4 regions of the Microbulbifer sp. ABF4_107 genome follow, and region 1 is predicted to be linked to each of the others. Evidence: predicted binding sites of a transcription regulator. Region 1 holds the regulator's gene; each other region holds the start of a gene.
The links. The regulator LexA, encoded in region 1, represses DNA repair genes until DNA is damaged. The targets are predictions, from matches to a motif close to ACTGTNTNTANANACAGT.
Positions count from the first base shown of each region.

Region 2: a site for LexA is predicted at 3,958-3,975, ahead of ACYX4K_RS07250 (YebG family protein). Genes of this name have one in related genera too.
Region 3: a site for LexA is predicted at 4,126-4,143, ahead of recN (DNA repair protein RecN). Genes of this name have one in related genera too.
Region 4: a site for LexA is predicted at 6,247-6,264, ahead of imuA (translesion DNA synthesis-associated protein ImuA). Genes of this name have one in related genera too.

Region 1 covers NZ_CM149983.1:1,307,870-1,315,671, reverse strand. Annotated here, with positions in the region: gene ACYX4K_RS05410 (mechanosensitive ion channel family protein) at 1-32, opposite strand, end outside; gene nagZ (beta-N-acetylhexosaminidase) at 100-1,113, opposite strand; gene ACYX4K_RS05400 (TetR/AcrR family transcriptional regulator) at 1,136-1,792, opposite strand; gene ACYX4K_RS05395 (DUF6763 family protein) at 2,009-2,341, shown strand; gene lexA (transcriptional repressor LexA) at 2,481-3,089, shown strand; gene ACYX4K_RS05385 (hypothetical protein) at 3,245-3,499, opposite strand; gene ACYX4K_RS05380 (hypothetical protein) at 3,545-4,111, opposite strand; gene topA (type I DNA topoisomerase) at 4,239-6,983, opposite strand; gene ACYX4K_RS05370 (hypothetical protein) at 7,241-7,765, opposite strand.
Region 2 covers NZ_CM149983.1:1,756,547-1,764,348, forward strand. Annotated here, with positions in the region: gene ACYX4K_RS07220 (2OG-Fe(II) oxygenase) at 1-403, opposite strand, end outside; gene ACYX4K_RS07225 (LEA/WHy family protein) at 484-1,062, shown strand; gene ACYX4K_RS07230 (hypothetical protein) at 1,112-1,549, opposite strand; gene ACYX4K_RS07235 (sigma-70 family RNA polymerase sigma factor) at 1,542-2,096, opposite strand; gene ACYX4K_RS07240 (DUF6249 domain-containing protein) at 2,110-3,006, opposite strand; gene ACYX4K_RS07245 (DUF924 family protein) at 3,252-3,881, shown strand; gene ACYX4K_RS07250 (YebG family protein) at 4,039-4,335, shown strand; gene ACYX4K_RS07255 (MAPEG family protein) at 4,434-4,826, opposite strand; gene ACYX4K_RS07260 (amidohydrolase family protein) at 4,826-6,121, opposite strand; gene ACYX4K_RS07265 (amidohydrolase) at 6,121-7,542, opposite strand; gene ACYX4K_RS07270 (hybrid sensor histidine kinase/response regulator) at 7,766-7,802, shown strand, end outside.
Region 3 covers NZ_CM149983.1:2,833,903-2,841,704, forward strand. Annotated here, with positions in the region: gene dnaJ (molecular chaperone DnaJ) at 1-1,057, opposite strand, end outside; gene dnaK (molecular chaperone DnaK) at 1,183-3,117, opposite strand; gene grpE (nucleotide exchange factor GrpE) at 3,269-3,874, opposite strand; gene recN (DNA repair protein RecN) at 4,181-5,833, shown strand; gene ACYX4K_RS11625 (1-acyl-sn-glycerol-3-phosphate acyltransferase) at 5,958-6,551, shown strand; gene fur (ferric iron uptake transcriptional regulator) at 6,621-7,031, opposite strand; gene ACYX4K_RS11635 (outer membrane protein assembly factor BamE) at 7,329-7,673, shown strand; gene ACYX4K_RS11640 (RnfH family protein) at 7,708-7,802, opposite strand, start outside.
Region 4 covers NZ_CM149983.1:2,463,699-2,471,500, reverse strand. Annotated here, with positions in the region: gene ACYX4K_RS10235 (pyridoxal phosphate-dependent aminotransferase) at 1-169, shown strand, start outside; gene ACYX4K_RS10230 (error-prone DNA polymerase) at 188-3,283, opposite strand; gene ACYX4K_RS10225 (GIY-YIG nuclease family protein) at 3,662-3,958, opposite strand; gene ACYX4K_RS10220 (Y-family DNA polymerase) at 3,955-5,460, opposite strand; gene imuA (translesion DNA synthesis-associated protein ImuA) at 5,489-6,208, opposite strand; gene dcd (dCTP deaminase) at 6,441-7,010, shown strand; gene ACYX4K_RS10205 (BaiN/RdsA family NAD(P)/FAD-dependent oxidoreductase) at 7,029-7,802, shown strand, end outside.

The sequences.
Region 1 (7,802 bases):
AACGCTGTAACTGACTCCACAAACAACTCCATTAGTTACTGAAATTTATTGCTGTACAAACAAACGTGCGCACCATTTTTAACAAATAAGGCACGGTATTTACATCCAGGAGGCCAGCCACTGCCGGGTTTTCTGCCAGCGCTCACTCTTTTTCAGTGCACCCCAGGATTGAATTTCCCCGCGGCCGCGCATCCGCTCCAGGCGCTTGCTGGATGCAGGATCCGGTGTAAACCCTTCCAAAGCCTCCAGCACCTCAATGGCACCTGCACGATTATTACAGACCACGCCCATATCGCACCCTGCCGCCATGGCAGCGTGAATACGCTCCCGGTAGCCGCCTGCAGCGCCCGCGCCCTCCATGGTCAAATCGTCACTGAAAATAACGCCATCAAATTTGAGGCGCTTGCGCAGAATCTCCTGCAGCCAGAACCGGGAAAAACCCACCGGATTTTCATCCACCTGGGCAAAACGAATATGCGCCGGCATCACGGCCTCCAGCTCACCGGCCGCAATACTCTCGCTAAATGGTATGCAATCGGAAGACAGCACCTCCTCCAGGGGGCGCTGATCCACGGGCAACTCTTCATGACTATCTTCGAGCACCTGCCCATGCCCCGGGAAGTGCTTGCCGGTCGTGGCCATGCCCGCGTCGTGCATACCCGCCATAAACGGGCGCGCCTTCTCGGCAAGCTTTAGTGGATCCCGGGCAAAGCTGCGATCGCCGACAATACGGCAGAAGTCGTCGTCCGCATCCAGCACTGGCGCGAAACTGAAGTCGATGCCAACCGCCAGCAACTCCGCGGCCAGCAACCAGCCCACATCTTCCAGTTGCTGTTTATCGGCCCGGGCACTAAGCGCCTGCATTGAGGGAATTCGGGTGAAAGAATCGCGAAAGCGCTGCACCCGGCCCCCTTCCTGATCCACCGCCAGCAGGATTTCCGGGCGCACGGCGCGAATCTCTGCAATCAGTGCCTCCAGCTGTGGCCGGCTTTCGAAATTCCGCGCAAAGAAAATCAGTCCACCCACCTGGGGATGACGCAGCAGCGTGCGCTCTTCCTCGGTGAGGGTGTGCCCTTCGACATCAATCATTACCGGGCCAATCGGGGTAGACATCCGCATGAACTCCACATTGAATTTAATCGACGTCGCCGGCGTTGTTTCCCGGCATGGGCGCAGTGAGCATGGCAACGGCCGCGGGCGCCAGGCGCGCCAGGGTCTCCTCGAGACTGCTCTGGGCGCCAAAATCTTCCCGTAGGATAGCTTCAATGGCGTCAAAGCTCGAAAGAGAAAAGACCGTAGCGCCAAGCATGAAGTAGAGACGCCAGTAGAAGGTCACCGGGTCAACGTGCGGCAGAGCCGCCGCCAACTGCCCGGCAAAGCGCCGGTAGCTGTCACCGTAGCGGGATACGATAAAACGCCGCAAGTGCCCCTGGGACTGGGTATACGCCAGACCGAGCAATCGCATAAAGCGTTTCGGGTCGCGCCCCTGACTGGCCAGACCGGCCAGCGCCACCCGGTACAGGCTTTGCAGCAGATCATCCAGTTGCAGTGGCTCACCAGCCCCCGCCCTGCGCGCAAGCTCCTGATCGAGAGTGGCCGTAAAAGGTGTAAGGAACCGCTCGAAAACAGCCTGAATCAGTTCTTTTTTAGAACCGAAATGGTAGTTCACCGCTGCCAGGTTCACCCCGGCGGTACTGGTGATGGTACGCAGGGAGGTCTCGGTAAAGCCCCGCTCCGCGAACAGGACTTCAGCGGCGTCCAGAATACGATGGACTGTGTCTGACTGACTCATGCCGATTTCACACCAATTCAAACCAACAATTTAAACGCTTGTTTTACCGCGAGACTAGCACAGTCCGCCGACGATGAAACCTGCGCAAGCCATTCTCCACCCCGCGGGAGTACCAAGCTTGCGTCCACCACATTAGAACGAGTGTACAAGTTCTGAAAGCGCCGGGATGGAACTGAAGGCGAAGACAACAAAGCAGTAAAAGAGGAGGAGCACGCCATGGCACGAATCGCTCCGGAAATTGGCAGTTGGTTTGAAAATTTTGATACTGGCGACCTGTTTGAAGTGGTTGCCGTTGACCATCCCGCCCGCACGATCGAAATTCAGTATGTGGACGGCAGCCTGGACGAAATCGAGTTCCAGAACTGGCCGTCGCTACCAGTAATTGGCGCCGCCGCTCCGGAAGACGCCAATGCAGGTTATGGCACCTTTGCCGACGAAATGCAGGATGAGGAAGACGCAGGCTACCGCAGCCCGATCTTTTCTCCCGCGCAAAGCGTCATTGACCGGCTTGAAGGAGATTCGTTTCCGGGTACTGACGAGGGCTACTGACGGATCGCTCCGGCCAGTGCCCGCCGTCATCGTGCCGCGAGTCCACCGCAACCCCGCAATCGGGCAATGATTGCGCGCCCCTGAAATCTGTATATAATCACAGCAACTGTATATAAATACAGACAACAGGAAGGAGCCCATGACAAACCTCACTGCACGCCAGGCTCAGGTACTGGAACTGATCAAATCCTATCTGGATGATACGGGCTACCCGCCCACCCGAGCCGAAATTGCCCAGGAGCTGGGCTTCCGCTCACCCAATGCCGCGGAAGAACACCTGAAAGCCTTGGCCCGCAAAGGCGCGATTGAAATGGTCGCTGGCGCTTCCCGCGGTATTCGAATTCCCGACTACAACAGTGGTTTACCCATTGTTGGCCGCGTTGCCGCCGGCAACCCGATTCTGGCGGAAGAAAATATCGAAGAGTACTGCGAAATTCCCGCGGAATTTTTTCACCCACCCGCGGACTACCTGTTGCGCGTACACGGCATGAGCATGAAAGATGCGGGTATTCTCGACGGCGATTTACTGGCCGTGCAGCGCACTGACAATATTCGCAATGGGCAGATCGTTGTTGCGCGCATCGAGGACGAAGTCACCGTGAAGCGCTTTAAACGTCGCGGCAATCAGGCCACCGTGCAGCTGCTGCCGGAGAATCAGGACTTTGATGTGATCGAAGTGGACATGCGGGACCGCAGCTTTGCCATTGAAGGTTTGGCGGTGGGCGTGATTCGCCAGAACCCGATTTGATAATGGCGGTTCGGAGCGACGAGCCCGCAGGTTTTCTGGATCCCGGCCTTCGCCGGGATGACAAGTCGCCAAACATCCCGTGTCTCGCACTTCGAACATAAAAAAACAGGGCTTTTGCCCTGTTTTTTTATGTCTGCGAATTAACCACGGAATGTTCAGTGAATCGTGTGCTCGGCCAGATCCACCTCTTCTTCCTCAAACGGCTCCGGCTCCATCTCGTTGATGTCCTGTACCGCTTCGATCCCCGCCTCCAGCATGGCACGGGCCACCGCCACCTTGTGCTCGCGCAGGAAATGCTGGCTCTCGTCCGAGAAATGAATACGCACCAGCGGTTCTCCCTTGTGACCAGCGCGTCGCAACGCTACATCACCATTGGACAACTCGATGATTTCGTAAGTCTCGGTAGACATTCACTTCTCCACTAACCGCGTAATTTGGAGCCAGTGTACCACACCCTACCACTCCTGACTGTGGGCCCTCTGGCGCTGGATCAGCTCGAAAAGGGACTGGTACCACTGCTGCACCCGCTCACGGGTGAGAGGCTGGTCAGGGGCCTCGGCCGCGCTATCCAGTTGGCGTACCGGGATGATGGACTGGACGGTGGCAGCAGGTTTGGAGGGCGCCGCCTGCGCAGCAGAACCGGTAGAGCCAGAGCTTACTGAACCAGAGGCGCTCAGTACCCACAATTTACGCCAGGCTGCGAAGAGCCCCGCAAACCAGCTATCGGGGTTTTCTGCGAGACTGACCAGCTCATTGGCTTCACCACTGAATTTGCCACGCTGGGACACCAGGGACGCCAGCGCCTGCGCTGTTTCCGGCTCAGCACCGGCCGCAAAACCCAACTGCATCTGATGCCCCTGCTCCGCCAGAAACGCACGGTAACCACGCCACAACTGCAGCACCGCCGCTTCCAGCAGGGAGGACTCCAGCAACGGCGTATTGCCCGCTTCCGCGCTGGATTGCAGCAGCAGCTGGGCCTTACGCAGCGCCGAAGCGACGGTACCGGTATAGGGATTACTCAAACTGCATACCTCTGGGATTCTGGATCCCGGCCTTCGCCGGGATGACGGATAGGTCTGGATCCCGTTACCGGATCAAGTCCGGCACAGGCTCTTCGCCGGGATGACGGGTCGGCAGGTCTCCGACCAATTACTTGGCCGGGGATTTTTTTGGAGCAGCCTTTTTCTTGGCTGGCGCCTTCTTGGCAGCCGCTTTTTTGGCCGGGGCCTTTTTCGCGGCAGCTTTTTTCTTCGCCGGAGCCTTTTTAGCCGGCGCTTCTACCTGCCACTTGCCATCGCGATAGAACGCCTTCCAACCGGTCGCCTTGCCCTCTTCCTCACTCTGGACATACTGCTCCTGAGTTTTACGGCTGAAGCGCACAACCGTATCACGGCCCTCGTTGTCCTCGGTGGGAGCAGAGAACAGGAAGCTGTACTTGGGATCGATTTCGTCCTTGTGCGGCAGCAGCTCCTTGATCAGGGGTGCGCGGGTTTCGCGATTTTTCGGGAACTGACTGGCAGCCAAAAACAGACCGGAGGCGCCGTCGCGGAGAATATAGGTATCATCCACTTTCTCGCAGGCCAGCTCCGGCATGGGTACCGGATCCATTTTGGGCGGTGCCGGCTGGCCACTCTTCAGCAGCTTGCGGGTGTTCTTGCAGGTTTCGCTGGTACAACCAAAGTACTTGCCGAAACGGCCGGACTTTAACTGCATATCCGCGCCACACTTGTCGCACTCGATGACCGGGCCATCGTAGCCCTTGATCTTGAAGGTGCCCTTCTCTACCTCGAAGCCACTACAGTCCGGGTTATTACCGCAGATATGCAACTTGCGCTGCTCATCCACCAGGTAGTTATCCATGGCGGTGCCGCATTTCGGGCAGCGGCGCTTGTCTCGCAGCTGGCGAGTTTCCGCATCTTCGTCTTTTTCCGCATCTACCGCTTCTTCACCGGACACCAGATTCATGGTGTTGGTGCAGCGCTCCTTGGGCGGCAGTGCATAACCGGAACAGCCGAGGAACACACCGGTGGAGCCGGTGCGGATCTGCATATGCCTGCCGCAGGTACCGCACTCGATATCCGTATCCGTCGGCGCATTGCGACGCATACCGCCTTCTTTATCCTGTGCCACCTCGAGACGCTTGCTGAAGTCGGAATAGAATTCGTTCAACAGGTCTTTCCAGCCCTTTTTACCTTCCGCCACGGTATCCAGAGATTCCTCGAGGCTCGCGGTAAAACCGTAATCCATCAGGTCGGTGAAGCTTTCGCTCAGGCGGTCGGTAACGATATCGCCCATTTTTTCCGCGTAAAAACGGCGGTTCTCCAGGCGCACGTAGCCGCGATCCTGAATGGTGGAGATGATCGATGCATAGGTGGAAGGACGGCCGATACCGCGTTTTTCCAGCTCTTTTACCAGTGCCGCTTCACTGAAGCGCGCCGGTGGCTTGGTGAAATGCTGTTTCGGATCCAGCTGTTTCAGGTTCAGTTTTTCACCGACCTTGATGTCCGGCAACACCAGATCTTCGTCTTTCTTGCTCTGCACCGGCGCGACTTTCAGGAAGCCGTCAAAGCGGATTACGCGGCCGCGGGTACGCAGTTCGAAGTCACCGGCGGTAACCACAACAGACGTAGAAGTGAACTGGGCCGGCGTCATCTGACAGGCCACAAACTGCTGCCAGATCAGGGTGTACAGACGCTCGGCATCGCGCTCCATACCGGACAGCATATTCGGTTTTACCCGCACATCGGAAGGTCGAATCGCTTCGTGCGCTTCCTGAGCGCCCTCTTTGCTGCTGTAGCGGTTGGGATTCTCCGGCAGGTATTTATCACCGTAATTCTCACCAATAAATTCGCGCACAGAAGATACGGCTTCGGCGCTCAGATTGGTGGAATCGGTACGCATATAGGTGATGTAACCCGCTTCATACAAGCGCTGGGCCATCATCATGGTTTTTTTCACGCTGAAGCTGAGGCGATTGCTCGCGGCCTGCTGCAACGTGGAGGTAATATAAGGTGCGCTGGGCTTGGAGCTGGTGGGCTTGTCGTCCCGGGCGCTCACGGTGAAGTCGCTGGACTGCAGCGCCTTCAGCGCCGCCATGGCCTGTTCTTCGTTGGTGGGCTTGAAGGCCTCACCGGCCTGCTTTTTCACTTCCAGGCGCAGGGCGTCTGACTTGGCCGTTTGCGTATCGGCAAACAGGGTCCAGTATTCTTCCGGAATAAACGCGCGGATTTCCCGCTCGCGCTCTACTACCAGCTTTACCGCAACAGATTGCACGCGGCCGGCGGAAAGACCGCGGGCAACTTTCTCCCACAACAACGGGGAAACCATGTAGCCCACGATGCGGTCGAGGAAACGGCGCGCCTGCTGCGCGTTGACCCGGTCGATATCCAGGGGGCCCGGATCCTGGAACGCCTCCTGAATGGCGGATTTGGTAATTTCGTTAAACACCACACGGCGGTAGCGCTGCTCATCGCCACCAATGGCTTCCCGCAAGTGCCAGGCAATCGCCTCTCCCTCGCGGTCCAAGTCCGTCGCGAGGTAAACGTGGTCGGCGTTGGCGGCCAGCTTGCGCAGCTCGTCCACCACCTTTTCTTTACCTGGCAGAATCTCGTAGTGCGCTTCCCAGTTGTGATCCGGGTCGATACCCATGCGCTTGATTAGCTGCTCACGGCTTTTCTTGCGCTTGTAGACCTCTTTGTCTTCGGGCGACAGCTTGCGGGTTTCTGCGGCCCGGCGCGCACGCTCTTTGGGATCCACGGCCTGTTTCGCCGATGCACCGGTAGGAAGATCTCGGATATGACCAATACTGGACTTCACCACGAAATCCTTTCCGAGATACTTGTTGATCGTTTTCGCCTTCGCCGGTGACTCGACGATGACCAGTGATTTACCCATAAGCTTTTGATTTTTAATAGAAAATTTACTACTCACACACACCGCACCCGATTCGGTTTCGGCAATGCGCTGCGCGAATATATATGCTCCGCCCCCAGTGTGGTCAAGCAAATCGGCGAAATCAGAGTCAAATTGGTTACCAATTCCTGCCTGTTACCAGCGCCTGTGACCGGAGATTCCAGGGATCGTTCAATCGGTTAAAACAGTAGCCCAGATCTGCCACGGGGCCAGTTTTACCACGTGTGACACACGCCCTTTCAGGCCTTTCCGGCCTCACCGCGGGAAGGCTCGCGTATTGCTTCTTCTATTACTGGCCGCTGTGCCGCCAGTGCTTCCTGAATCTTTGCAAACCCGCTCTCACCACTGCGCTCGCGCCACTGCACGCCGAGGCCACTGTCATTCGCAAATATGGCGGTGGCATCGCTTGGCAATGCGTCGATCAGTTCTTTCAGCGCTGATTGTGCCGCCTCAACAGCCGCGCGCCCCTTGCGCCAGTCCCACTGGCCGCTGAAATGCATCTCGTGTGACATACGCTGTAATTCCACCCCCCACCCGGTATGTAACCGGCGCGGGTTACGCCACTGCGAGAAGTAAGTCGCTGCAGTGCCCTGCCCCAGCGCCTCGGGCAGGGGTTGCATCTGCACTTTCAGGCCCGCACTGGCAGCCTTCTGACGCAAATCCGCAAGCATGCGATCGCGACTGCTGGGCTTCAGCCACATTACCGGGCCGATCACCAGGACAACGGCAAATATGACGACAACAATAGGCACCCAACTGGCCATGATGGTTTTCCTGTCAGAATCGAGAGCGAACAATTTA
Region 2 (7,802 bases), 450 kb from region 1:
TATCGACCAACGCATCGCATTCATCATCGGACAGGAGGTTCGTGAACAGGACTATATTGGGCTTTTTCATGGCAAAGCGAACTTCCACCTGGCGGTCTTCCAGGTCAATCTGGTTACCGTCGGCGGTAAATGCATGGAAGCGTGCATCGCGTTCACTGGTTTGCGCTGCTATCCAGGGCGCGGAAGTGTCCCTGGTATGGGATTTTCCGACCTGGGTGAGCGTTGCGCTGGCATGGCGGAGGCCAACCCCGTGGTCGAGAATACACTGCTCTACCGCCTGGGATATGCCTGGCTGATAGCCGGCTTTCAGCAGGGCGTCCACCATCACAGAAAGGTGCTGCCCACTTTTCACCGCATCGCGAATCCACTGCTGTAGTTCTGGTTGAAGCTCTGCAAACTCCATTGGCTATCCTTGCCCGTCCAAACGACCACAAGAGTATAGCCCTGAGCCTACCAGATGGTTAGGCTAGCGGTAGTGGAATTATGGGATTTCTCAAGGAGTACGCATTGAATACGGTCACCGGCACAAGAAGTTTTCAGGCACTGGCGCGTCCGCTCGGATGGGTCACAAGCAAGCTCGCCAGACGGAAGACAGCCCTGCGGTTGTTGCCACTTCTGTTGCTGCTGGGGTTCGTACAGGGGTGCGCATCCCTTTCACCGAATTTCGAAAAGCCGGATGTTCAGGTCACCGCGGTAGAGCCGCTACCGAACAACCACAGCGGCGACCTGCGCTTTCGCATTCACCTGCGGGTCTTCAACCCGAATGACAGCGCCCTGGCCCTTTCCGGACTGTACTACACGCTTAAGCTCGCGGGACACAAAGTGATAACGGGCACCTCGAATAATCTGCCGGTGATTCCGGCCTACGGCCAGGATGCCATTGTGGTAGACGCCTCAGCCAACCTGATGGGCTCGATCATGGCCATGACAGAGCTGGTTCGGCTGCAGGGGGATACCGTACCCTATGAACTGGAGGCAAAGTTAGGATTGCAGAAGTCGATCCTGCCAGCGATACGGGTCTCCAAGCGCGGAGAATTGCGCCTGGGCCAGTATCAGAACTGAATACGTTCAGAAGTGAAGATGTAGAATTGCTAAATTGATTGCCCGCCAATCAGCGGCGGGCTGCCATGATGCCGCCGGTCATCGCCACCAGCGATCCCAGCATACCCAGTCCAACCAGGCTGTACAGACTGATACTCTGCTCCGCCGCAGCCACCAGCACTTCCCGCAGCGGGAATTGCCAGCAGACAATCGCCGAAGCCATTACGACCGCCGCATACTGGTAACGGGTGGCGCGGCGCTCAGCGCGCTTGGCCGGCACCGGCGGCAAATCCGCCATTACCCGCTCGCAGAAGCCGTCGTCGTCCAGGTGCGGCTCGCTGAACTGCAGCTGCTGAGAAAGCCAGGTGTCGAAATCTGGCTCGCCGTCGCCCATGGGCCCGGCGGCGTGCACAACACCGTTTTTGATGACCATACCTTCCGATCCACCCCACTCTTGCTGGGGATTACCGTTTTGCGAATCTGCGGACTGTTTGTCGAAATCAGCCACTGACTACCTCCTCCCGCCAGGCCTGAAGCAGAGACTGCAACTTGGCCCGCGCGCGGTTAACGTGGGATTTTACCGTGCCCAGCGGCAGTTTCATAATGCTTGCCGCCTCTTCGTGTGAAAAGCCGCGCTGCATGCACAGATGCACCGCCTGCCTTTGGGCATCACTCAATTCCCCCATAGCCGAATTCAAGTCCCTGGCCATACCCAGTTGTTGCGCTTCTTCGACGCTTTCCTGGGACTGGGCATTGTCCACCGCCTCCTGGTCTACCACCGGGGCGTTTTTGCGCTTGTGACTCATGACCAGATTGTAGGCAATACGGTACAGCCAGGTGCTGAAGCGCGCATCCCCACGAAACGCGGGCAGCGCCTTATAGGCCTTGATAAAGGCCTCCTGCGCCATATCGTCCGCAAGACCCTGGTCGCCATCGCACAGCTGACGGAGCGAGAATCGCAGCTGTGACTGATAGCGACGAACCAGCTGGGCATACGCCCGCTGGTCCCCGTCTTCGACGACGCGCCTGATCAGATCCCCATCATCGAGGTTCATTTATTGGTTGCCCTTAACCCGCTTGTTTTTGGTCGTGCTTCCAGTTGACGTAGCGGGCGATCCCGATAAACAGGGGTATCAGGCCAAGGCTACCCACATCCACACCGGTGGAAATGGAAAGCCAGATAAACACAGCAGCACCAATGGCGATCAGGGTGACTCCTCGATCCTTGGAGGTATTGGTACCCTCCCGGTCCATCGCATCCAGCAGCTCAGGTGGGATATCCCGGCCTTCAGACACCATGCGATTGATGTTCTCCATCAACAACTGCTTCTTGCGATAGTTGTTACGAGTCACCATCCAGACAATCAGGATCGGCGTGCCGAATACCGCGAGAATTGCCACAATGCCGATCAACCAGTCCATGTCCGGACCTCCCCGGCGCTGCTCTTTAATCTTTTCTTCGTGAACTGCATAGGCGTGCTCGTGCATACGCTCCGCATGCTCCCGAGCCCGTTCCGCCCGCTCACGGATGCGCTCGGCACGCTCCACGTCAGCTTTGATACCGATGCTGATATTGCGCGGTACAGAATCCAGCGCCTGCTCAACCACCAGGCCTTTCTCGTCCAGAATGCCTTTTTCTTCCAGCTTCTCGTAGATACGCTGGGTCACCTTGCCACCGAAGGCTTCGCCAAGGTCAATCTCAACATCCGCGTTTTCGCCATTCTCGTCGCGGGTATGGATACGCAGGGTGCCATCTTCCTGGCGCAGGATACGCACCTGTTTAGTGGCTTCCTTTTCAACCGGCTTTGGCGCGACTACCGGGGCTGGCGGTACCGGCGGCTTGGGTGCCACGGTATCTTCCTCCTGGGCCAGCAGGCTGCCCGATGCGACCATACCCAGTGCGGCCACCAGGGCCAGCGCCCAGGTATTCAGTGGGCCGCGTTGCTTGATTTCATTCGCTCTCATTGGTGTTATCTCGCTCTTACTGATCTGAGGCAAAGCAGGGAAATGCCCCGGCCAACCCCGCCCGGCGATGGTGATAGATAGACGAACGACCTACCCCAACCATCTATGGCGCCAGATTGTACCTTTTTTAGGCAGTTGATATCAGGCTTTGGGAATCCCGATGCCTGCTTTTACCCTTCCCCTGATGGACGTCGACAGCAAGCACTTTGGATGCAATCCACACAAAATATTTGAAGGAGCAAGCTATGAGCCCCGAAACGGTCACGCCTGCAGAGGTACTCGAATTCTGGTTTGGCACCACAAACCTGAACGCAAACCCGGCGGAGGACCTGCGCGCACGCTGGTTTCAGCGCAGTGACCAGTTTGACGAGGAGATTCGCAGCCGCTTCGCCACCAGTGTCGACCGGGCGATTTCCGGGCATCTGGACACCTGGCGGAACGCACAGGGCGGACAGTTGGGTTTGATCCTGCTGTGCGACCAGTTCAGCCGGAATATCTATCGCGGGTCAGCCAAGGCGTTTGCCGGTGATGCGCTGGCGCTGGACATCGCTCAAAGCATGGTCCGCGACAACACCCACAAGCACCTGGGTCTCCACCAGCGCGCGTTTGCGGGCATGCCACTCGAGCACTCTGAGCTCGCAGAGGTTCAGGACCAGTCGGTGGCCTATTTCGACCAGCTGCAACGGGATTTTGCACCGGATATCGCCGGCGTCACGACCGAGGAAGCCGAGGCGGCGGCGGGCTACCACCGGTTTGCCGTCGCCCACCAGAAGGTCATTCGGGAATTCGGGCGGTATCCACACCGCAACCAGGCACTTGGCAGAGAGTCCACCCCGGCGGAACAGGAGTGGCTCGACAATGGTGGCGGCTTCTAGCCTCCCCCTCCTCAGCTAGCCCTAACCGGCCCTCAGCGCGTACACTGGCGCGGAATGTGGTGTTTTTGCAGTTGACACTGAATATCCATACAGATACTGTACATCCATCCACATCAACAACACATAACCACAATACCAAGACCTCAGGAGGCCCAATATGGCGGTAGTAGCCGTTTGGAAATGCGATAGAGACGGAGCCATGTTCGATAACAAGAAAGATGCCGAAGAACACGACAAGATGCTGGAACTCGCTGCCAACATCACCGCTCTGATCGAGCGCAATATTGAGGGCGTTTCAGAAGAAGCCAGCGAAGAAATTGGCCTGATGCTGGCCAAGCGCCGCGAAGTCCTGGCCAAGGCCTGTAAAGGCAAGCCGGAAGAACTGCTCGCCGCCGAAGAGCAGGACGAGCAGTCCAGCGATGAAAACGTCACACCGCTGGCGGCAAATCAGTAATCCCCCCTGGATACCAATATTCTGGTTTCCATCCCTGTACTATGCCCGGCTTGCCGGGCTTTTTTTTGCCTGCAAGCCGGCCTTAAGCTCAAGCGGGATCAGAAGACTGACGCGATATCGATCACCGCCAGAATGATGATCACCAACCAGGTCAGCGAAGTGCCGATAAAACGCCCCGGGTGATAGCCACCTTTTCCACCAATCAGGCCGATCGCGTGCAGAATCCGCGCAAAAACCAGTGCGCCACCAAGACAGTGCAACCACACAGCGGAAACCCCGTTGATCTCCGCTACCAGCAACAGGATAAGCGCCAGGGGAATGTACTCAATCGCGTTGGCGTGAGCCCGGACTAACACCGCCCCCTCTTTATCGCCACCGGTGCCGATACCGACCTTTTTGCCACGGCGGAACTTCACCACGTTAAACGCCAGCGCAATCACCAGTAATGCACACAGTCCGCCATAGAGCGCGGTAATTTCTACACTAATCATCAGTTTTTATATCCATGTCCGGTACCCGCTTTGGGGTGTAAGTAACGATCCCGCAACCGCGTGGAACGATTGACGAGAGACTGGGGTTTGCCATCGATCAGCACCAGTTCGGCAAAGCTTGTGACTTCCAGGGGATCACCACTCCACAGCACCAGTTCCGCAACACCACCCGGGGCTAACACACCCCCATCGAGGCCAAAAATCGTGGCAACATTGGCAGTTACCGCGCGTACCCCCTCTTCAAACGGCAAGCCGTAGGCAACCGCGTTACCTGCCGCTTGCCGCGACAGGTAGCTGTTGTGAGAACCCGCGTATCCAGGGCCACTAATCGCAACGGTGACGCCAGCCTTGTGCAGAAGCGCGGCATTATCCATCCGCGCGCCCAGCTTCTCAAAGGCATCCGGCGTATTGCCCAACACATCCACCACCACCGGAACGCGGGCCCCGGCCAGCTGACCAGCGACCATCCACCCTTCTGCGCCACCGATAATAATTGGCCGAATCTGGAATTTATTCGCCAGCGCCAGAACCTGCAGTATGTCACTGGCGCGGTCCGCGCTGATCAGCAGGGGCTGCTCGCCACGCAGCACCGGCTGCAGTGCCTCCAGGTCGTCCATTGCGAAGTCGAGCTCGCGCCATTGCCCACGGCGCACCTGATCGCGATTATCTGAATACTCTTTTGCCTGCTCCAGTGCGCTCTCCAGCTGAGCGTAGGCCATTGCCCGGCTGCCGCCGGACAACTGTGCCCCGTACTCGCCAAAGTACACCTTTTGCACCAGGTTCTGATCTGTCACGCTATCGAAATCGCCGGTGAGCTTGATGGCAAAACCCTGTCCGGCAAAGATTCTGTCCTCACTCGATGGCAGCACTACGGCGCGCGTCAGGCCACCGGCGCGGTTGAACGGGATCAATGTGGAATGAGGATTGAACGCGACCAGCGGATTAAAGGCAGCCCCAATGGACTGTTCGGTAGCAGCACCATCGTTGGTCGAAGCGGCCGCGCCGATTTCGGTCAGTCCCAGCTCACTGCTGGGCGCGATCAACCCCGGCGTGACCACCTTTCCCCGGCCATCGATAATCAGGTCAGCGGTGATATCGCCGAGGTCGTCAGCAACCTGCACAATCTTGCCGTCACGAACCAGCAGATCACCATTCTCGAGGGTTCCCTGATCACCGAGGGTCACAATTCGGGCATCCTTGATCAGGATACTTTCACTGTGCACAGCAACCGCAAACCCGAGCAGGGAAAACAGGGTGATTTTTACCCCGGCTTTGAGCGTATTCGAAATTCCCATTAGCGCTCTCCTCCGTCCGGCAGGCGTTCGCCGTCTGCGTTCAGAATACCCAATTCAAAATCGCTGTGCGGTTGCCGCTCGGGGTTACTGCGGTCAAACATCAGCACGCCATCGATAAACACCTGCTCCGCCTTGGCGTAGACACTGAAAGGGTCTGCAGACCACACTACCACATCCGCCATCTTGCCCTTTTCCAGGGTTCCCGTGACCTCCTCAATGCCCAGCGCGCGCGCCGGGTTGCGGGTCATCCAGGTAACGGCGTGGCGAGGTTGAATTTCAAAGCCCGCCCTTTGACCTGCCACCATCGCTTTTGCGGTTTCTTCATTAAGATGCTGAATACCCACCGCAGAATCCGAGTGAATCATGGCACAGGCCTTGGCCTGGTCGACGATGGCGATATTCGCCTCCGTCATGTCAAACGCTTCGTGTTTGAACCCCCACCAGTCTGCCCACATGGCTGCACACACATTGTTTTCGGCCAGAAGGTCGGCCACTTTGTAGGCCTCCACCGCATGGTGGAAAGTGGAGATCTTGAAGTCAAACTCGCGCGCGATGTCCATCATGATGGCCATTTCTTCACCCCGGTAGCAGTGGTTATGCACCAGGATCTCACCGTTTAGCACACCGGCAAGGGTTTCCATTTTCAGATCCCGGTCCGGTGCATCACCACCATTACTGTGGTAGTTCTCCCACTTCTTTTTGTAGGCGCTAGCGTCGATCCATGCCTGCCGATAACCGGCGACATTACCCATTCTCGTGGATGGCAAGCTGCCCTTGCCGCCGTACACACGCTTGGGGTTTTCCCCACAGGCCATTTTCAGGCCGTAGGGAGCGCCGGGAAATTTCATGTCCTGCACACTGCGCCCGGGTACGTTTTTAAGTGTCACACCACGGCCGCCAAACAGATTGGCAGAGCCCGGGAGGATTTGCAGTGTGGTCACCCCGCCCGCCAGGGCCAGCGCGAACTGTGGGTCCTGGGTCCAAACGGAATGTTCTGCCCATACTTGCGCTGTATTGGGTGCGGTCATTTCATTGCCGTCCTGAGAGGACTCAATCGAGGGCGCCGGGTAATCTCCCAGGTGGGAATGCACATCGATGATACCGGGCGTCACCCACTTGCCTGCGCCCTCCACGACCAGGCCCTTCTTCGGGGCCTTCAGCTTTTCGCCAACCGCCGCAATCTTGCCGTCCTTGAGAAGCACATCCGCACTGAGCAACTTTTCGCCGGTGCCGGTCAAAACCGTCGCCCCGCGAATCAGTACGGGCGCCGCCTTATCTGCCGAATAGGTGCTGGGAAAGTCCCCCTGACGGGCGAAATCCGGGCTGTCAGAGCTTTTTTCCTTGTCTCCGCCACAGCCGGTTAGCGCGGCAACCACTACTGCGCCACCGATCGCCACTGTCAGGCGATGCCATCGCTGCACCGATCTTGTTACCGATCCCCATAATAAGCGCATGCCCTTTCCTACCCCCTGATCTGTTGTTAGGAAACTATTATCAAATTTCTCACAGCCCCATCGGATTCAACAACAATGTGATGCTGGCAGCAACCGGAGATTCCACCGCGATCGGAATTGTCCGTTTACTAGACAATTCTGTTGAGCCGTGTTGCAATCGAAAAACGTTCCCAGGTTCCAGGAAGGACAAATGGAAACCACAGTAAAAACAGGAGTCGCGCTGCGCG
Region 3 (7,802 bases), 1.5 Mb from region 1:
TCTTCTCGCTCAGGGTACCGGCGAATTCTTCCAGCAGTTCTTTCTGCTTTGTGGACAGGTTTACCGGGGTCTCCACCACCACACGGCACAGCAGGTCGCCCGGGGCACCACCGCGCACCGGGGTGACACCCTTGCCGCGCAGGCGGAACAGCTTTCCGGTCTGGCTCTCGGCCGGGATCTTCAGTTTGACCTTGCCATCCAGGGTCGGCACTTCCATCTCGCCACCAAGAGCAGCGGTCACGAAGCTGATCGGCACTTCGCAGTACAGGTTTTTACCATCGCGCTGGAACAGCTCATGCTCGCGCACCATGACCTGTACATACAGATCGCCGGCCGGGCCGCCATCGGGGCCGGCTTCGCCTTCACCGGCCAAGCGAATGCGATCGCCGGTATCCACACCGGGCGGTACCTTGACCGACAGGGTTTTGGTTTCTTCCACGCGACCGCGACCGTGACAGTCGGTGCAGGGATCGGTGATTACGGTACCGCGTCCGCGACAGTTGGGGCAGGTCTGCTGAACCGAGAAGAATCCCTGCTGCATGCGCACCTGACCGGCACCACCACAGGTGCCGCAGGTCTGGGGTTTGGAACCGGCCTTGGCACCGGAGCCATGACAGGTGCCACAGTTGGCCAGGGTCGGCACCTTGATCTTGACCGTGGTGCCGCGCACTGCGTCTTCCAGATCCAAGTCCAGGTCGTAGCGCAGGTCGGAACCGCGTGCCGGACCACGGCGGCCGCCACCGGCGCCGCCACCAAAGATATCGCCAAACACGTCACCGAAGATATCGGAGAAACCGCCAAAGCCGCCGGCACCGGCGCCGCCTGCCTGACCGTCAACGCCGGCGTGACCGAACTGGTCGTAGGCCGCTTTCTTTTGCGGATCGGAAAGCACTTCGTAGGCCTCGTTGGCCTCTTTGAATTTGTTTTCCGCCTCTTTATCGTCGGGGTTGCGGTCCGGGTGATATTTCATCGCCACCCGGCGGTAAGCTTTTTTCAGCTCCTTTTCATCCGCGCCTTTGCTGACGCCGAGGACTTCGTAGTAATCGCGTTTGGACATAGCTCTGTGTGTTCTTCTTAAAACTGCAGAAGGCGCGAAAGCTCAGCCGAGCCTCCGCGCCTTTTTTTAAACCCTCCCGGAGCCAGCTCAGGGAGGGTTAGGACAAGTCGTTGACTCGTGAAGAGTTACTTGTCTTCTTTCTTGTCGTCTTTGACTTCTTCGAACTCAGCGTCCACTGCATCGTCACCGCCGGAAGACTGTGCCTGTTCGGCCTGCTCCGCGGCGGCTTCGCCGGCTTGCGCCTGCTCTGCATACATCTTCTGCGCGACAGGGCCGGAGGCTTCGGTCAGCTTGGTGGTAGCCGCTTCCATGGCCGCCTTGTCGTTGCCTTTTACCGCTTCCTCGGCTTCTGCCAGAGCGGCGTCGATTGCGGCTTTCTCTTCCGCAGTCGCCTTGTCACCGGCTTCTTCCAGAGTTTTCTTGGTGGCGGAGATCAGGCCGTCGAGGGTGTTGCGGGTGGTCACCAGCTCCTCGAACTGCTTGTCCGCTTCGGCGTTGGCCTCGGCGTCCTGTACCATTTTTTCGATCTCGTCATCGGACAGGCCGGAAGAGGCCTTGATCACGATGGACTGCTCTTTGCCAGTCGCCTTGTCTTTGGCGTGCACGTGCAGGATACCGTTGGCATCGATGTCGAAGGTTACTTCGATCTGCGGCATGCCGCGCGGTGCCGGCGGGATGTCAGCTAGGTCGAAACGACCCAGAGATTTGTTCTGTGCCGCCTGCTTGCGCTCACCCTGCACCACGTGAATGGTCACCGCAGTCTGGTTGTCGTCAGCGGTGGAGAACACCTGGGACTTTTTGGTCGGGATGGTGGTGTTCTTGTCGATCAGCGGAGTCGCCACGCCACCCATGGTTTCGATACCCAGGGTCAGCGGGGTTACGTCCAGCAGCAGTACGTCTTTCACGTCACCGCCCAGAACCGCGCCCTGAATCGCTGCACCAACGGCAACGGCTTCGTCCGGGTTCACGTCTTTACGCGGCTCTTTGCCGAAGAATTCGGTGACCTTGGACTGTACCAGCGGCATGCGGGTCTGACCGCCCACCAGGATCACTTCGTCGATACCAGAGGCAGACAGGTCGGCGTCGGCCAGAGCAGTTTTTACCGGCTCCAGGGAGCGGGTAACCAGGTCTTCTACCAGGCTTTCCAGCTTGGCGCGGGTCAGTTTCACAACCAGGTGCTTGGGACCGGTGGCGTCTGCGGTGATGTACGGCAGGTTCACTTCGGTCTGCTGGCTGGAAGACAGCTCGATCTTGGCTTTTTCTGCGGCTTCTTTCAGGCGCTGCATGGCCAGTGGGTCGCCTTTCAGGTCGATGCCCTGCTCTTTCTTAAACTGCTCTGCCAGATAGTCGATCAGGCGCAGGTCGAAGTCTTCACCACCGAGGAAGGTGTCACCGTTGGTGGACAGCACTTCAAACTGTTTCTCGCCATCGACGTCGGCGATTTCAATGATGGAGATATCGAAGGTACCACCACCCAGGTCATAAACCGCGATGGTGCGGTCACCACCGGCTTTGTCCATGCCGTAGGCCAGCGCAGCCGCAGTCGGCTCGTTGATGATGCGCTTCACGTCCAGACCGGCGATACGGCCGGCGTCTTTGGTGGCCTGGCGCTGGGAGTCGTTGAAGTAGGCCGGTACGGTGATTACCGCTGCGTCTACTTTCTCACCGAGGAAATCTTCCGCGGTTTTCTTCATTTTCTTCAGCACTTCGGCAGAAATCTGCGGCGGTGCTTTCTTGTCGCCCTTCACTTCTACCCAGGCGTCGCCGTTCTCGGCTTCAACGATGGAGTAAGGCACCATTTTGATGTCTTTCTGCACAACGTCGTCTTTGAACTTGCGACCGATCAGACGCTTTACCGCGTACAGGGTGTTGGTCGGGTTGGTGACGGACTGGCGCTTGGCGGACTGGCCCACCAGCACTTCGTTGTCGTCGGTGAATGCAACGATGGAAGGGGTGGTGCGATCGCCTTCCGCGTTTTCGATAACGCGGGCCTTGTCGCCGTCCAGTACCGCCACACAGCTGTTGGTGGTACCCAGGTCGATGCCGATGATTTTACCCATGCTCTAAATCCTCACTTTGCTGCGCGCGCCGCTGCTCTGTTCTGTGTGGCCGGGCGCTGCGCTGTTTAATTCGGTTGCCTGCTTATATTGGTGCCGCCGTTCACATTTCAAGGGCGGCGCCACAGGGTTTCTGGTGAAAAAGCGAAAGGCCTTACGGCGCTTTGCTGACAACCACCATCGCCGGGCGCACCAGGCGGCCGTTCAGGCGGTAGCCTTTCTGGAAGCAGTCCAGAACCGTGTTTGGCTCCACATCCGGGTTGGGCACCTGGGTCATAGCCTGGTGCAGTTCCGGATCGAAGGGCTCGCCCGCCGGGTCGATCACTTCCACACCGGACTTGACCAGGGTGTCGATGAAAGACTTCTGGGTCAGCTCGATGCCTTCCACCACCGCCTTTTGCGCTTCATCTTCACCATCGATGGTGGAGAGGGCGCGCTCCAGGTTATCCACCACCGGCAGCAGCTCTTTGATCAGCTTCTCTACGCCGAATTTGTGGGCCTTTTCCACATCCTGCTGGGCGCGGCGGCGGGCGTTCTGCACCTCGGCCTGGGCGCGCAGCACCATATCTTTGTGGTCCGCCAGTTGCTGGTGCAGGGAAGCGATCTCTTCTTCCAGTGCACTGTCACTGCCAGCCAGCTCTTCCGCCAGCGCTTCTTCTGCGGCTTGCTGCTCTTCGGCGCTCGGGGTTTCCACCTCGGCGGCCTGCTCTGCCTGATCGCCAGTCTCGATCTGCTCTTCTTCGCTGCGCTCTTTGGCCACTGCTTTCTCCGTCTGTGTCCGTCGGACAACTGCCAATTGGTCAAAATGGGAACACACCGGCAGCGGGGACGCCGCGGGTGAGGATGGCTATATGGGGGCAGCGGTGGCCACTTCAAGTAATTCCGCCAGGGATCCGCGCCGGGCAGGCCATTGGGCCGGGATAATGTCGCAACCTGTGGGCGACTATGTTAGCGGCCTCGTTGATTGCCTCGCAATTAGCCCCCGGGGTGATTGAAACCCCCTGGACAAATACTGTATAAACAACCACTACTGAATCACCAATCTAACAACGGCGATCACATTCCCATGTTGCTGCATCTGTCTATCAGTCAGTTCACCCTGGTCGACCAGCTGGAGCTGGAATTTGGCCCGGGCACCAGCACCCTCACCGGAGAGACCGGCGCGGGCAAGTCCATTACCCTCGATGCCCTGGGCCTGGCGCTGGGCGACCGCGGCAACGGCGAGCTGGTCCGAGCCGGCGCCAAGCGCGCCGACATCCACGCCACCTTCGATATCAGTGCGCATCAAGACGCCCGCTCCTGGCTGGAAGAACAGGAGATGGACGCCGGGCGCGAAGTAATCCTGCGCCGCACCATCAGTGCCGACGGCCGCTCCCGCGCCTATATCAATGGCCAGCCGGTCACCCTGATGCAGTTGCGCACCCTGGGCGAACAACTGATCGATATCCACAGCCAGCACGAACACCAGTCACTGCTGAAGAAAGACACCCACCGCCGCCTGCTGGACGAATACGCCCACGCCGAGGCGCAGAGCGCCGAAGTGCGCATTCACTACAAAACCTGGCAGGACCAGTATCGCCGCTACCGCAAACTGGCAGACAGCGCCGAGGAAACCCAGGCCCGCCGCGACCTGCTGGAATACCAGCTAGAAGAGCTGGAACAGCTGCACCTGAAACCAAACGAGCTGGAGGAGCTGGAAAGCGAGCAGCGCCAGCTGGCCAATGCCGGTGACATCCTGAACGGCAGCTATCAACTGGCTGCGCTGCTGAACGGCGGTGAGGGCGATATCGCCGAGCAACTGCACCGCGCCCTGCAGCTGGTGGGCGCCATGCCGGAACAGAGCCCGGCGCTCGCCGAAGTCGCGCAGATGCTCGACAGCGCGCGTATCCAGATCGACGAGGCCGGCAGCACCCTGTCCCGGCATATCGACCGTTTTGAGATGGACCCGGAGCGGCTGGCGGAAGTGGAAGAGCGCCTGTCCGCCATCTACTCCATCGCCCGCAAACACCGGATCCAGCCGGATCAGCTGCCGGAACTGCAACAGCAGTGGCAGCAGGAACTGGAAGAAATCGGCGCGGTGGATGCCCTGGACAAGCTGGCTGGCGAGTGCGAACGGCTGGAGCAGGACTTCCGCAAAGCCGCCGGCAAGCTCAGCAAACTGCGCACCGCAGCTGCGAAAAAGCTGGCGGATGCGGTAAACAGCCAGCTGGCGGATCTCGCCATGCCCCACGCGCGGGTGGAGTTGGCACTCACATCACTGGAAAAGCCCACCGCCACCGGCCTGGAAGAAGTGGAGATACTCATCGCCACCAACCCCGGCCAAGCCCCGCGGGCACTGGGAAAGATCGCCTCCGGTGGCGAGCTGTCCCGGGTCAGCCTGGCGATTCAGGTGGTCACCGCGCAGACCTCGCGCACCCCCACCCTGGTATTCGACGAGGTGGATGTGGGTATCGGCGGCGCCACCGGCGATGTGGTGGGCAAGCTGCTGCGCCAACTGGGCGAGCGCGGCCAGGTAATCTGCGTGACCCATCTGGCCCAGGTGGCCGCCCGCGCGCATCGCCAGTACCTGGTGGAGAAGCACAGTGACGGAGAAGCGGCCTTTGTGGCCCTGCGGGAGCTGAAAGATGCCGAGCGCAGTGTGGAAGTCGCACGCATGCTGGGTGGCGAGCCCACCGCACAATCCCTGGCGCACGCCGAGGAGATGTTGGCGCGAGCCTGACCGGGGTCTAGCTGAGGCCGAAATTGACCGAAAGTGGCGGCAGATTCACTTTATACTGCCGCGTCCAAACCCAGGCCCCACTGGGGATACAACTACACTGTCGGGCAAAGAACTCGGTCTCACTATGCAAACCACCATATTCAACACCCCAATCCTCACTCCCTGCCTGCGCCTGCTCGCGCGCCTGCTGCTCAAATTGCACGGCTGGAAGGTGGTCGCCGACGAACGCGCACTGAAGCTGAAGAAGTACGTGATGCTGGCGGCCCCACACACCTCCAACTGGGATGGCTATTTCTTTATCCTCGCCGCGCTGAAGCTGAAGGTGAACCCCCAGTGGATGGGCAAAGACAAACTGTTCCAGTTTCCTCTGGGTGGCACCATGCGCTGGTTTGGCGGTATTGCGGTGGACCGCAGCAAGGCCAATAACCTGGTGGAAGCCACCATCAATCAGTACAAGGTGCGGGACGAATTGGTGATCGCAGTGCCGCCGGAAGGCACGCGCGGCAAGGCGGAGCGCTGGAAAACCGGCTTCTACCACATTGCCCGCGGCGCGGCGGTACCGGTGGTATGCGGCTTTATCGATTTCGCGCGCAAGGAAGCCGGGCTCGGCCCCGCGATGGAAATGGGGGAAAACCTGGCCAGGGAACTGGCGCGGTTTGGTGAGTTCTACGCAACCAAGACCGGGAAATACCCCAGCGATTACACCCCACCGGTGTGATTGGCAGACATGAAAAAGGGGAGCATAGGCTCCCCTTTTTCATGTCAGGCGCAGCGACGCTCGTCGCTATCAGCCTTCTTTCTTCTTCACATACAGCACCAGGCTGTGGCCGGTCAGCTCGTAGCCGTGCTCTTCGGCAATCTGGTGCTGAAGCTCTTCGATCTGCTCGTTGTGGAACTCAATCACCTTGCCGGAATCGGTGCACACCATGTGGTCGTGGTGGTCGCCGCGGTCCAGCTCGAATACGGAGTGGCCGCCATCAAAGTTGTGGCGCATCACCAGGCCGGCGCTCTCAAACTGGGTCAGTACCCGGTAAACAGTGGCCAAACCGACGTCTTCGCCAGCCTCCAGCAGCATCTTGTACACATCCTCAGCGCTCAGATGCTGTTCACTGGCGCTCTCGAGCAGCTGCAGAATTTTTACACGCGGCAGGGTGACCTTGAGGCCAGCCTTGCGCAGTTCCTGATTTTCGTTCGACATGTGTATTCAGATTCCGGATGTGTTTTCTCTATCGGTGTTTCGCCTGTTGGCAGGCGAATAGTTCGGGTATTATCCACGCCCAGTGTGGACAGCGAAACCCCAACCGCTGAAATCGCCAACTGTGCCGCGAGGGGATCCGGTGAGGAATCTTCCGCAGATGCGGGAACTTAATTGCCCGAATGGCGACTATTCTGTGTTGGGGCCGGGCGCTGGACGCCCGGGCCACAAGCCCCACCTGAACACCCTCGTCAGGTCGGGGGCCGTTAAGGAACCATAAAAATCCAGATGGAGCATTCAATGCCATCAGTTGTACGTATTCTGCTGATCGCCGGGCTGGTTAGCCTGGTTACCGGTTGCAGCCTGTTCAAATTCCCCGGCGTGCACCGCATTCAGGTTCAGCAGGGCAATATCATCACCCAGGAGATGGTCGACAAACTGCAACCGGGTATGACCCGCCGTCAGGTACGCTTCGTGCTGGGCACCCCGCTGGTTGAGGACACCTTCAACCCCAACCGCTGGGACTACATCAACCGTGTGCGCAGCCCCAAAGGGGAAGAGACCCAGCAGCGTTTCACCGTCTATTTCAATGGCGACCAGTTGATCGAAACCAGCGGCGACTGGCAGCCGGCCAACTGGCCCTGAACACCCCCAGCTTCCCGGACCGGAGCGAACCGCGTCAGCCGCCCTCGGCCTGACGCTTCGCCTTCGCCGCCCGCTGCTTGCGCGCCTCTTTGGGGTCGGCAATCAACGGGCGGTACACTTCTACCCGGT
Region 4 (7,802 bases), 1.2 Mb from region 1:
TGTCGCTCTGCGTATGTTGCGGGAAACCGGCGTGTGCACAATCGCCGGGGATACCTTTGGTGAGAGTTGTCGCAATGCGCTGCGCTTCAGTTATGCTACTTCCATCGAGAATATCGAGCGGGCGTTCGAGCGTATTATTCCTTGGATGGAAAAGCAGGATTTTGGGTAATACACATGATGCCCTGTATTAGTGAAAACTCCTCACATGCTGGATTCCTTTCCAGATAATACCGTCGATTTTTTTGCCGATCAGATGAATCACGGCTAGTTCCTGCGTCTGTGCATCCCGGCTGATCTGTAAATTTCCCTCTATTAACAGAATTTTTCCACTGAGAATTTCCTTGCGGAAGCGTTCCTGAACCTGTTGCCACAGCACCACATTGATCACACCGGTCTCATCTTCCAGGGTTAGAAACAGCACACCGGCTGCGCTGCCAGGGCGCTGCCGGCAGGTGACCAATCCCAGTATCCGGATTCTGTCTCCATCTCTGCGCTTTTCCAGGTCACAGGCGCGTACCAGATTGTGAAAACGTTTTTGCCTGCGCAGCAGTGCCACCGGATGCTCGCGCAGAGTCAGGCCGCTACTTTGGTAGTCGCTGTAGATATTGTCTTCCTGACTGGTTTCCGGCTGATGTTGTGGCGGGGCACTATGCTCCAGTTGTGTGTTCAGCGCCTGCCAGGTGCTGTGGAAACGGTTCTCGCCGATGCTGTAGAAACAGTTGGCGTGGGCAAGAATCGCACTCTGCTGTTGGGGGATATCGACCCGTTGGGCAAAGTCCTGCAGTGACTGGAAGTTGCCCCGAACCCGCTCTGTCTCAATAGTTTCCACAGTTTCTTCGGCCAGCCCTTTTACCAGGCGCAAGCCCAGGCGGATGGCGGGGGCCACCGAAGTTTTGCCATCGGTACCCTTTGTGCCATCGGCCAGCGCCAGGCTGTGGTGCCAGCTACTGTGATTTACATCCAGCGGTAACACTTTCACGTCGTGCCGCTGGGCGTCGTATACCAGTTGCGCCGGGGCGTAAAACCCCATGGGCTGGCTGTTCAGGAGGCCAGTGTAGAAAGCGGCGGGGTGGTGGCATTTGATCCAGGCGGAAAAGTAGGCGAGCAGGCCGAAGCTGGCGGAGTGGGACTCCGGAAAACCGTAAGAGCCGAAACCTTTCATCTGCTCGAACAGCTGTTCTGCGAGGCTGTGCTCGTAGCCATTGGCCAGCATGCCGTTGATCAGTTTTTCACGAAATTGCAGCAGGTTACCGTTCTTGCCCCAGCTGGCCATGGCGCGGCGCAGGGCATCTGCCTCACCGCCGCTGAAGCCGGCGGCCACCATGGAGAGCTTGATCACCTGCTCCTGGAAAATCGGCACACCCAAGGTGCGCTCCAGCACCGGGCGCAGGTTTTCGTGGGGGTAGTGGATGGGCTCGAGTTTCTGCTTGCGGCGCAGGTAGGGGTGCACCATCCCACCCTGGATTGGACCCGGGCGCACGATGGCAATTTCGATTACCAGCTCGTAAAAGGTCTGCGGCTGCAGGCGCGGCAGCATGCTCATCTGCGCGCGGGATTCGATCTGGAATACCCCCACGGTATCCGCGCGGCACATCATTGCATACACCGCCGGGTCGTCGGCGGGAATATCCTGCAGGCGCATACGCTTTCCGTACAGCGCCATATAGCTAAGGGATTTGCGCAGGGCGGTGAGCATGCCGAGGGCGAGAATATCCACCTTCATCAGTTTCAGGTCTTCGATATCTTCCTTGTCCCACTGAATGATGGTGCGGTCATCCATGGCCGCATTTTCGATGGGCACCAGCTGGCTCAGTGGCAGCTCGGTAATCACAAAGCCGCCCACATGCTGGGACAGGTGGCGGGGGAAACCGTAAATCTGCTCCAGTAGCCTGGGCAGCATGCGCCCGGTTACGCTTTCTGGAGCGATGCCAACCTTTTTCATCTGCTGTGGAAAATCCTCCAGCTTGTCCCACCAGCTGCGCTCCGCCTGCAACTGTTCAATAACTGCCGCCCCGAGCCCCAGAGCCTTGCCGATATCCCGCAGTGCACTTTTAAAACGGTAGGTGGTTTTGGTGGCCGCGAGCCCGGCGCGCTCGCGGCCGTACTTGCGGTAGATGTACTGGATAATTTCTTCGCGCCGCTCGTGCTCGAAATCCACATCGATATCCGGCGGCTCGTTGCGCTCGCGGGAAATAAACCGCTCGAACAACAGACCGATCTTGTGTGGGTCAATCTCGGTGATAAACAGGCAGTAACACACCACTGAGTTGGCTGCGGAGCCGCGTCCCTGGTAGAGGATGTGCTGTTTACGCGCGTACTGGACGATGTCGTAAATGGTGAGGAAGTAGTGCTCGTACTGAAGCTCGGCGATCAATGCCAGCTCTGTTTCGATTTGTTGGCGAATATGCGTCTGGGGTCCCTGAGGCCAGCGCTTATCAATGCCAGTATCCACCAGTTCACGCAGATACGCACTGGCGGTTTTATTCTTCGCCATAGCCTCGGAGGGGTACTGATATTGCAGTTCTTTCAGACTGAAGGTGCATTGCTCAGCAATTTTCAGTGTGTTGTCGATGGCACCCTGTGGATAAAGTGCAGCGATTTCCGGCAGGCTGCGCAGGTAGCGTTCAGCGTTCTGCTGCAGGTGATACCCCAGCCGGTCCAGAGTACAGTTATGGTAGTTGGCATTGAGTACATCCTGCAGTGGCTTGCGGCTACGGTTGTGCATAAGTACCGCGTTGGTAGCAACCAGCGGTAGCCGCTGGGATCTGGCAAAAGCCAGTAGCTTGTGCTGCCTCTGGTTTTCACTGGGGAGCAGGTGATGGCTCAGGGCGATAGAGAGCCGCCCGCCGAAATGTTGTTTCAGCGTATCGGGAAGTGTGAAAGGCTCGCTGCCTGGAAGCCACAGGCACAGTGCATGTTTGCAGTGATTGAGGAGGTCCTGAATAAACGTCCGGTACTGGCCTTTTTCGGCGCGCAGGCGCGAGGTGGAAATCAGCTGGCAGATTTCGCTGTAGGCAAGCCTGTCCGGTGCGAGTAAAACCACTTGCTGCGATTCTTCCTCCAGGCGCAAGAAACTGCCACAAATCAGCTTTAACTGACTACCCTCGGCTTGAAGTTTCTCCAGTTCGGCATAGGCCCGCACTACTCCCGCCATGGAGCATTCGTCGGTAATCGCAATCGCGCGATAACCGAGTTTATGTGCGGTCGCAACCAGCTCCTGCGGATGCGAGGCGCCCTGCAGAAATGAAAAGTTACTCTGACAAAAAAGTTCGGCGTACTGCATACCGATAAATATCCGATACGTCATACCGGTGTATAGCTTGTGCCGGACTTGATCCGGTACCGGTATCAGTTGTTCGGCGGATTTGTTGGCCTCCTGTAGCCTGGATCCCGGATCAAGTCCGGGATGACGGGCGGGTGGTTGGTGTATTTGCGCCGAGCCCCTTCGCTCGTCATACCGGCGTAGGCGGGTATCCAGTTGCTCGGTGGTCGTCAGGCTCCTACAGATCCCGGATCAAGTCCGGGATGACAGGCGGGTGGTTGGTGTATTTGCGCCAAGCCCCATCACTCGTCATGCCGGCGTAGGCCGGTATCCAGTTGCTCGGTGGTCGTCAGGCTCCTGCAGCTGGATCCCGGATCAAGTCCGGGATGACGGGGGCGATTAGAGGATGTCGTAGTACAGATCTCGCCACTCTGGATTGCTACTTTCAATCAGGTTCAGCTTCCAGCTTCGCCGCCAGTTCTTTATCGCTTTCTCTTTTCGAATGGCACTTTCCATCGTGTCATGTAGCTCGTACCAGGCAAGGTCTTTCACTCCATACTCCCGAGTGAAACCTTCGACAACGCCTTCCTTGTGCTGCCAGATACGCTGTACAAGGTTGGATGTAACACCCGTATAAAGTGTGCCATTACGCTGGTTTGCAAGAAGGTAAACACAGGGTTGTCTTAACCCAGTCATGAATAAACCCCGTGCAGATACCAGTCCTCTGACGCCAGATCCTGGTATACCCAGTAAAGACTGCCGTGGGCGCCGCGGGCGATGTAGTAGTCGCGGGCGTGGCGGTGGTGTTGCCACCAGTAGCCGTCGATACGCTCTGGTCCCTGCAATAAATGTAGTTCGCCGTCGTAAAACAGTTTGTGGTCGCGCTGCTGAATACGGTCGGGCCGCGGCAGTAACCAGTTGGGGCGGGGGGCATTCACGGGCGTGAGTTGGTGGCTGCGGGATTTACTCTGCAGGGTGAGGCTGTCGGCGTTTTGCCAGGCCTGTTCCGGCAGGTAGCTTTCCTTGAGGGTGACGCCGGAGAGAGCCTGGTGCCCGAGGCGGGCCTTGAGCTTGTCGATCAGCTGGTAGCTCTCGTGCAGCTTGCTGCCCTCGTCAAAAAAATCCTCCCGCAGACTGTGACTTTCAATGGGACGCAACTGTTGGCACTTGAGGGTCAATGCCTGCACCGGCTCCTTCAGTTCAACCCGTTCAAACTGCAATTTTGTCAGCGCGATCAGGCGCTGGGGATCGAGTAGTGGGCGGGAGATATCCACATGGACCTGCTGGTGGCCGCGGCTGCCGTAATCCAGCACCCAGCACAACTGCTGACTGTATAACTGCCGGCGCTGCAACTGCCGGCACAGCTCACGCACCAGGCGGCCGGCGGGGAACAGCAGTTGCTCGCTGTTATCCAGCGGGCTCGGGAAAAACAGTTCACTGTGAAATTCCGCCGGTGGCTCGAAGCTGGCTACCGGATCCGGGCGGGTGCCGTTCAGGCGGGCGAGGTAGTCGATGAATCCGCGCCCGAAACGACTGCCCACTTCCGACAGCGGAATTGCCAGCAACTGGCTGACGCGCTTGATACCGCAGGCATACAACTTGGCGATGGCCTTGTGATTGCAGTCGAGAAGTTTGCTGGGGGCGAAGCTGATCCACTGGCGCCACTGCTGGGGCGTGGGAGCGGTTCTGGCTTCGGCCAGCCACTGGCGGTGTTCCGGCAACTGGCTGAGCAGGTGGGCGGCGCTGGGGCTGTGCCCCAGGCCCATAAAATGATGGACGCGCATCTTGCGCAGCTCTTTGCCCAGTTGTTGCAGCAGGGGCGCCAGGCCGTGGTGTGCCTTGAGGCTGCCACTGATTTCCAGATACAGGCAGGCGAAATTGCTGTCTGCCTGGTTCTGTTCGCGCTCGGCGCTGCGTGGGGAAACCACCGGGGTAAAGCTGTAGGCCCACTGGGCCAGCTGTTGTAGTAACTGCTCTTCCCGCTGCGGGTCCCGTTCCAGCAATTGCAGTTCGGCGCAGTAGGCGCAGGCGGTGGCGATGCTGAGTCCGGGCTCCACATTGTGGGCATTGGCCGCGGGGTTGGCTTCAATGATGAGGCTGTTCTGGGCCACGGCCACCGCGGTATTGTCGCCGGCGCGGTGGGCGCGGGTCAGTGCTTCCAGGGAGAGTTTTGGGAGCTGAATACAGAGCCAGAGCATAAGGTGTTCCTCGCGCCGCCTTGCACATTCAGTGCAGCGGCTGGTCCTGTCGCACCAAATCCGGGTTGCGCGCCAGATGCACGCGCTGGCCGGACTTGCCGCTCAGTTGTTTGAACAGGTGCAGCGCCAGCTGCTCTCCATCGCTCTTCAGTTGCAGGCGCAGTGCTGCCGGAGACGGGATTTGTGCACAGGAGCCGGGGCGAAAATGAAAATGCAGGCAGTCGCCATCGCGGGCGGCTACCTGCAGCCGGCGCAGGTCTTTATCGGCCGGAGTCTCCCTGTTCTGCCACTGAATCAGCGCACCGCAGGCGCCGGATTGCAGGGACTGCTCTGCCGCCCACAGCTGATCCCGCTGTCCTCTGGGGTGCAGGATCAGCAGTTTCTCCAGTTGCACGCCGGCCTGTACCAGTGCCGGGGCGTAGGGGATATGCGGCGGGTTGATCAGGACCACCATGCGCCCCTGACGGGTGAGTTCCGCCAGGGTCGGCAGGATCAGTGACATCTCGCCGATACCAGCCTTGTCGACCAAAAACTCCGTGGTGGCCGCGCGGGGCCAACCGTGCCCGGCCAGCAAGGCATCCAGCCCGCGGTAGCCGGTACTGATTCCGGTGCGGGGACGGCGCTGGCCACTGGCCAGTTGCCAGATGTCCGGGCGGGTCAGCAGTTGCTGCAGCGGCTCGTCATTGGCCTGCTTGGCTGGCTGATCACCTAACTGCTTGTTTTGCAAAAAGTTTTCGGCGCTGTTCACGATCGGCTCGCTCCACACGGGGGTTCTGATGGGGTTTGACTGTATGTGTGTACAGTGTCTACTGGTGATTTATACAGTACGTGTCCAGTATCGGCAAGCCCGTACCAGGTCTGCGTGCGCTAAATTCGACACACCCCATTGGCACTTTTTTGAACAAGGTAAAACGGCTATGATTCGGCCTCTTCAAATGACCGCCAGAAATGGGCCAAGACCAGATAAGCGAGGGGACAGGGTGAGCATCAAATCCGATAAGTGGATTCGTCGTATGGCTGAGAGTGAGGGCATGATCGAGCCCTTCGAGCCGGGCCAGGTACGCCACGGGGCCTCCGGCGATCGCCTGATCTCCTACGGCACCTCCAGTTACGGCTACGATGTGCGCTGCGCCAACGAGTTCAAGATCTTCACCAACGTGCACTCCGCCACCGTGGACCCCAAGGCGTTCGACGAAGACAGCTTCGTGGATGTGCAGGGCGACTACTGTGTTATCCCGCCTAACTCTTTCGCCCTGGCGCGCACCGTGGAGTACTTCCGCATCCCGCGTTCGGTGCTGACCATCTGCCTGGGCAAGTCCACCTACGCCCGCTGCGGCATCATCGTGAATGTGACGCCGCTGGAGCCGGAATGGGAAGGGCATGTGACCCTGGAATTCTCCAACACCACCAACCTGCCGGCGAAGATCTACGCGAATGAAGGTGTGGCACAGATGCTGTTCTTCGAATCCGATGAAATCTGCGATGTGTCGTATAAAGACCGCGGCGGTAAATACCAGGGCCAGCGCGGCGTCACCCTGCCGAAGACCTGATCCGTAGACCACTAGCCAATGACAGACCTTCCCACCCAGGCCGATGTACTGATCATTGGCGCCGGCGCCGCCGGCCTGATGTGTGCCGCGGTGGCGGGCAAGCGTGGCCGCAGCGTGCTGGTGCTGGACCACGCCAACAAGGTCGGCAAAAAGATCCTGATGTCCGGCGGCGGCCGCTGCAACTTCACCAACCTGTACACGGCGCCGGACAACTTCTACAGCGAAAATCCGCACTTCTGTAAATCCGCCCTGGCCCGCTATACCCAGTGGGACTTTATCGCCCTGGTGGAAAAGCACGGCATCCCTTATCACGAGAAAACCCTCGGCCAGCTGTTCTGCGATAACAAATCCCGCGATATTGTCGATCTGCTGCTGGCGGAGTGCCGCGAAGCGAAAGCCCAGATTCGCACCCGCTGTGAGATCCAGCGTGTTGAGCCTCTTAATGAAGAGAGTGCGAAAGGCTTTGAGGTGCACACCTCCCTTGGCAAAGTGGTGTGTGAATCCCTGGTAGTCGCCACCGGCGGCCTGTCGATCCCCACCATGGGCGCCACCGGATTTGGCTACGACCTCGCCAGGCAGTTCGGCCACAACATTATCTCCACCCGCGCCGCGCTGGTGCCTTTCACATTGAATAAGCGTGCACTGGCGCGGCAGCAGGAATTACCCGGAACCTCACTGGCAGTGAATGCCAGCTGCGCCGAGGGCCATTTCCACGAGCAGATGCTGTTTACCCACAAGGGCCTGAGTGGCCCGGCGGTGTTGCAGGTTTCCAGCCACTGGAAAGAGGGTATA